2 regions of the Soehngenia sp. genome follow, and region 1 is predicted to be linked to the other one. Evidence: riboswitches for the same ligand, from Rfam matches in the RefSeq annotation. Region 1 holds a riboswitch; the other holds the start of a gene.
The links. A riboswitch is a leader RNA that binds a small molecule or an ion and turns the genes downstream of it on or off. The one in region 1 is predicted to bind cyclic di-GMP.

Region 1 (3,423 bases):
TGAGCATCCTAGCTTTCCTGTTGATCTAAATTTTTCATAACTCAATCCACAATTTTTACATTTAACATCAGGTGTAGAGTAAATACTTCCAAATAGCTTATGCAACGGGAACTTGTTTATTAAATCTTCCTTATATCCAGCCGCACAAATCTCGCATAAATGATGTTCTTCCACTACTCCATTTATGACTGTTTTGTAATGAATTTTAGCATCTCTCTTTTTGCATGATTCACATATCATTTTTATCCCTCTATTCAACAAGTATTAGTATAATGTTTTTCAATATATTAGCCCTTAGTCTATTTCTATCTTCCACTTCAACCCCAAAAGCTCTATCACTGGTAGCAGCTTTAATCAAATCTGCCTCTTTTTTAGATATAAGACCCTCTTCATAAAATGTCTTTATTATATCCGCAGCTTTAGACTCTGTAATTGATTCCCCAATTAAGTCATTGATTATATGTTCAAAGTCAAAACCTTGCCTTTCTTTGAAATCAACTTTTACTATCTTTATATACCCACCGCCGCCTCTTTTACTCTCAATATAATATCCTTTATACGGAGTAAATCTTGTGCTTAGTACATAATTTATTTGCGATGGTGCACAATCAAAATAATTCGCTAACTCATTTCTTTGTATTTCGACAACACCATTCATTTCATCGATTAGATTTTTGATAAATTCTTCAATTATATTGCTTAGCCCAGACATAACAGCTACCTCCTTGACTTTGACTTTCTTTGTCTTATGGGATGAAAAATTAAGCCTTTAAAGGCTTAATTAATATTCTCTAACTTTATTGTATTCTGAGTCATCTTTAAACATCGATACTTTCTGTCTCTTATTTACAAATGCACTATCATAAGTAGTATCGATAATTTTCCATTCTCCATCTATAAATACTTCATTCCAAGCATGGTAACTTTTAAGATCATTTTTATAACCCTTTACAAGTTTACATGGTATACCTTCAGATCTCAACATGCTGGCAAATAATGAAGAATAATCATAACAGATGCCTTTTTTAGAGTCTATTGTGGAATTTAAATCTGGAACATAATCATCATTTAAATTCTTTATCTTGGCTCTATCATATTTCATGTTTTTAACAATATATTCATAAACTGCAATAACTTTTTCTTCGTCAGTAGATTTATCTGCTATTACTTCTTTTGTCAAAGCCACAAGCTTCTCATTGTTTTCCCAATCAACTGGCTGTGCAGAAGCAAGAAACGCATCAACTGGTTCTTCAGAAAGATACATATACTTTTTATCGAGGACTCTATATCTATTGCCTTCGATATGTTTTAAAAGTTTTACTTCATAATTTCCTGTGCCTAGTTGCATCGGGAGATATATGGTTGAGTTTGACATGCTGTAGTAGTATTTGTTTTCTCCATGTTGTACAGCAACTCTAACCCCTTGCCCATATTCTGATGATTCAACTTTCATCCGATTATCTAATGCAGTTACACTAAATTGGGATTCTGCCGAAACCACCCCATAAAAGTTAAACATTAAAAATAAGGACAAAAATAAACAAACGAGTCTTTTACACATAGTAAACTCTCCTTTCGGTAGCTGGCTGCCCTTTAAGGCCCTATAGCTTTGCGTCCCTGCTTTTCAACAGGTTTGCCTTTATCGTTTGACAGTTTACAAAACAAAAACTCTTTTGTAATTGTCAACTGTATTATATCACAAATATTAATTTGTAATCAATATTTTTTTAAAAAAATATAAGAGGTGTTAACACCTCTTATATTTATTAGTGATTTTCTTTTTCTCTTTTTGCCTGTTCAATTATTTTTTCAGCTATCATAGATGGAACTTCTTCATATCTTACAAATTCCATTGTGAAACTCCCTCTAGCTTGAGTCATAGCTCTTAAATCAATTGCATATTCAAACATTTCAGCATGAGGGGCTTCTGCTACTATCTTTTGGCTACCATCTGGAAGTTGTTCCATACCTAGTATCCTTCCTCTTCTCTTGTTCATATCACCCATTACATCTCCCATATACTCTTCGGGAATAACTATTTCTACTCTGACAATAGGTTCTAAAAGTACAGGCTTTGCTGCTTCCATACCTTTTTTAAATGCTAATGAAGCAGCTATCTTAAATGCCATTTCATTTGAGTCCACATCATGATAAGATCCATCAAACAATACAGCTTTAATATTTACTACTGGATAACCTGCCAAGACACCGTGTTCCAAAGACTCTCTAATCCCTTTTTCAACTGCCGGCCAGAAGTTTCTCGGCACAGACCCACCAAATATTTCTTCTGCAAACACGAATTCTTCTTCGCATGGTTCAAATCTAATGTGTACATCACCATATTGACCTGCTCCACCAGATTGTTTTTTATGCTTTCCTTGTACAGATGCTGTCCCTTTTATTGTTTCTCTATATGCTATCTTAGGACTTGTTAATACTACATCTACTCCGAAATTTTGTTTTAATTTATCAACTATTACTGAAAGTTGAACATTTCCTTGTCCACCTATCAAAAGTTGTTTTGTTTCAGAGTTTCTTTGTATTACAAAAGTAGGGTCCTCTTCCATTAGTTTAGCTAAAGATGCCGATATCTTTTCTTCATCACCTTTGTTTTTAGGTTCTATAGCCATAAACAATGTTGGTTGAGGATATTCTATTGTATCGTATAACACAGGATTATTTTTGTCGCACAATGTATCCCCTGTCTGAGTAAAATTAAGTTTTGATGTTGCTCCTATATCTCCAGCTAAAATCTCAGTTGCTTCAATCTGATTTTTCCCTCTTAAGAAAAACAGATTCCCTAATTTCTCGCTTTTTTCTTTTGTAGAATTGAAAACTTCAGTTTCCTTGGTTATCTTGCCAGATAACACTTTAAAAATTGAAATTTTTCCTACGAATGGATCGGCAATAGTCTTGAATACAATCGCTGAAAACGGTTCCTTTACATCTATTTTTCTCTCGACTTCTTTATCATTCCATTTCCCTTTTACACTTACTAAATCAGCTGGAGAAGGCAAATATTTAATGATTAAATCCAATAAAAAATCGGCTCCTATTGCTTTTTCAGCTGATCCCAATACTAGAGGTACCAAATCAGCAGATTTAACAGCTAATCTTATGCCCTTTTCGATCTCTTCAGGAGTGAATTCCAATCCATCAAAATATTTTTCCATCAATGTTTCATCAGTTTCAGCAACTTTTTCTATAATCTTTTCTTTTATTTCCTCTATTCTATCCTTTTGCTCATCAGTTAGAGGAATTTCTTTCCTTGTTTTACCAGAATATTCGTATGCCTTTTCTTCTATTACGTTTACAAATCCTTTGAAACTTTCAGCTTCACCGATTGGGAATGCAAAAGGTATGATTTTTTCCCCGAATTTTGTCTGTAATTCTTCCATCACTTTATCGAAATTTATATTTTCT
Region 2 (3,423 bases), on a different contig from region 1:
ACTGCAACTGATTATGAGGTAATAAATATAACTAATGACAATGATAAAGTAGTTAAAGCTGTAAAAGATTTTGTGGACCAATATAATTCAACTATGCAATTTATTGAAGAAAAATTAGCTGCTGGGAATCCTGATGTGGAGGGTTCGAGAGGTGTGTTAGCTGGTGATTCATCACTACAAATACTTCATTCTACACTTAGAAGGCTAGTGACATCCCCAATTCAAAACCCTAATTCCGAGTTAAAGGATATATCTCAGTTGGGGATAACGACAAAAGATAGATCTGGAATATTGACATTCGATGAAACGAAACTTATAGAAAATCTAAATAAAAATCCTGAAGATGTAATTAACTTTTTTTCAACAGAAGTTAATGGCAATAAAGTAGGATTTGGAGTAAAACTAAATAGTTATATTGACTCGTATATATCTAAGTCAAATGGAGTTATCAAGAATAAAACTGAAAGTCTAGAGAGATCCCTTAAGGAGATAAATAGGCAAATAGAAGTATTTAACAGAAGAATGGAAAAGAAACAAGAGTATTATATAAACATGTTCTCTAAATTAGATACAGCAATGATGCAGGCAGAAGATCAGATGAACTGGCTCGTTATGCAATTAAACACGTTTAATTATAGCAAATAGCAAATGAGGTGTTAAAATGAATCAATCTCAAGCGTATAATGCTTATAAACAAAATGAGGTTTATACGGCTTCAAAAGTAAAACTAGTAATTATGCTTTATGATGGAGCAATAAAAAACCTTAAATTAGCAGAAATCGCAATAAATGAAAATAAAATAGAAAAAGCTAATGAATGTATAAAAAAAGCACAGGATATAATCATAGAGTTTATGAATACATTAAATTTTGAACAAGGTGGTCAAATAGCAACAGATTTATATAAATTATATGATTATCTATATTTTAGATTAGTAAGAGCAAATGTTGATAAAGATATCGCGGGGGTTAAAGAAGTTAAGAGATTTTTGGAAGAACTTAGAGATGCGTGGGCTCAAATATGATAAATAATAATAATCTAAGAATAGAGTTATTAAATAAGATAATAGAAAATATAAATAATTGGGATGGAGAACTTGAATCTGCTATCGAACTGATTAGTCTAAACAACAATATATTAGAGCAATTAAAGTCAATGAGCTCTGAAAATAATGAAAACTCTATTTATGAAGCAAAGTTGCAAGAAGCAATAAAGTTGCTGGATGATTTTTTATTAAAATTAAAAGATGAGAGAACACTTTTATTGGATAAAAACAAACAACTAGGACAAAAAGATAAGATTTTAAAGAATTATTTTACACAAATTGATGAATCTATTTTCATAGATAAAGATATTTTGTAAAGCCAAGATTAAATTCTTGGTATTTTTTTTAAAAATTTATTGCATTATTGAATTTACAATGGTATTATTAAATCAATCTAGATACTGTAATGAAAATGTAACAATTTTAATTTTAACTTTTTTTCGAAATGGCACACCTATCGAAAGGTAGGGTCGCAAAGCTATAGGGCCTTTTTATGAGGCAGCCAGTTATCGAAGAAAAAAGTTTTTTGTTTATTTAAAATAACCTAGGACGGGGGAGTGTTAAATGAGTGATCTAACTTATGAGCTTATCAAAAAAGGATTAGATGTTTCATCTCTTAGACAGAAAGCCATTTCTAGTAATATATCAAATATAAATACCCCAAATTACAAAGTTAATAAGGTTGAGTTTGAAGAACATCTACAAAAGGCTATAAAAGGAGTTTCCTTAAGGAAAACTAATGAGCTTCACATAGGGTTTAGCAAAATTAGCGATTTTGATCCTGTTATGAAAAAGAGAACCAATACTTCATACAATGACAATGGGAATAATGTAGACATAGATCTAGAAATGACAGAATTAGCAGCAAATGAGATATATTATAGCGCACTAACACAAATAATAAATGCTAAACTATCAAATTTAAATTATGTTATAAACAGATAAAGGAGAATTATTATGAGTGTATTTAGATCAATGCAAATTAGTGCTAGTGGGTTGTCGTTGGAAAGACTTAAAATGGATGTAATATCAACTAACATAGCGAATATAAATACTTCACGAGGTGCGGATGGGCAACCTTTTAGAAGGAAAGTAGTCGCATTTAGTGAAAACTTAGAAAAAGAAATAAATAGAATAAATGGAATTTCACGAAAAGTAAGCAGTGGGGTTAAGGTTGATGAAATATTAGAAGATGATAGCGAGTTTAGACTTATTTATGATCCTACACACCCTGATTCAGATGAGAATGGATATGTTCAGATGCCTAATATAAATATGGTAGATGAGATGATTTCTCTTATAAACACACAAAGGGCTTATGAAGCAAATGTAACTACTTTAAATGCTAACAAAGCGATTCTAAAAAAAGCATTAGAGATTTCTAAAGGCTAGGAGGTAAAAAATGGAAATTAATAGAGTTGGTTTATCTAATATTAAGCCTACAAATTTAAAAAATACTACTGAAAACGGATCCAATTTCAAAGAAATAATGAATGAACAAATTCAAAAATTAAACGATAAACAAGTAGAAGCAGACAATTATATCAAAGATTTGATTAGTGGGAAAGATGTTGATTTACATCAAGTCATGATAGCTACTGAAGAAGCTAGGCTTTCGCTTGAATTGGCTGTACAAATAAGAAATAAAATCATAGAAGCATATAAAGAATTAAACAACATGCAATTATAAATTAAGGGGAAGCTTAGATGGATGCCGTAAGATCAACCGTTAACAATGTCAGAAGTGGCTGGGAAAAGACTGATAAAAAAAAGAGAACGAGAATGATAGCTACAATTTTAATTGTAGCAACATTTGTATTGATATTTACCTATTTTGTAAATAGAGTTACATATCAAGTTCTTTTTACAAATCTAGAGCTTAACGATGCAGGGGCAATAGTAAGTGACCTTGAGTCAAAAAAAATCAAATATAAAGTTGCTGACGGTGGAACAACTATTCTAATCGACGAAGGCTATGTAGATACCTATAGAATGCAACTAGCTATGAATGGGATGCTACCTGAGAACTCCATTGGGTTTGAAATATTCGACAGTACCAGCATGATGATGACAGAAGAAGATAGAAAAATAATGTACCAAAGAGCTTTAACTGGAGAACTTCAAAGAAGTATCATGTCATTAGATGCTATAAGCAATGCCAAAGTACATTTGGTTTTACCACAAAAGACGATTTTTGATTCTGAAGAAAAATTAGGGTCAGCTTCTATTGTGATAGATGTAAAGCCTACTAAGAAAGTTACGGAAGATATGATTAGAGGAATAGCTGCTTTGGTATCTGGTGCAGTGGATAATATTCCTTTAGAAAATATACAGATTATAGATTCTTCAGGGAGATTACTTAGCTCATTTTTATCAGA

Region 2: another riboswitch for cyclic di-GMP. It lies ahead of flgB (flagellar basal body rod protein FlgB); the one in region 1 lies ahead of ACTB1H_RS00550 (transglutaminase-like domain-containing protein).

The regions. Positions count from the first base shown of each region.
Region 1 is NZ_JBSQIL010000002.1:16,951-20,373, forward strand. Features, by position in the region: gene ACTB1H_RS00540 (UvrB/UvrC motif-containing protein) at 1-240, opposite strand, end outside; gene ACTB1H_RS00545 (CtsR family transcriptional regulator) at 251-712, opposite strand; gene ACTB1H_RS00550 (transglutaminase-like domain-containing protein) at 782-1,561, opposite strand; cyclic di-GMP riboswitch class I at 1,575-1,648, opposite strand; gene fusA (elongation factor G) at 1,767-3,423, opposite strand, start outside.
Region 2 is NZ_JBSQIL010000004.1:33,765-37,187, reverse strand. Features, by position in the region: gene fliD (flagellar filament capping protein FliD) at 1-645, shown strand, start outside; gene fliS (flagellar export chaperone FliS) at 662-1,024, shown strand; gene ACTB1H_RS01305 (hypothetical protein) at 1,021-1,362, shown strand; cyclic di-GMP riboswitch class I at 1,483-1,559, shown strand; gene flgB (flagellar basal body rod protein FlgB) at 1,610-1,990, shown strand; gene flgC (flagellar basal body rod protein FlgC) at 2,003-2,437, shown strand; gene fliE (flagellar hook-basal body complex protein FliE) at 2,448-2,735, shown strand; gene fliF (flagellar basal-body MS-ring/collar protein FliF) at 2,753-3,423, shown strand, end outside.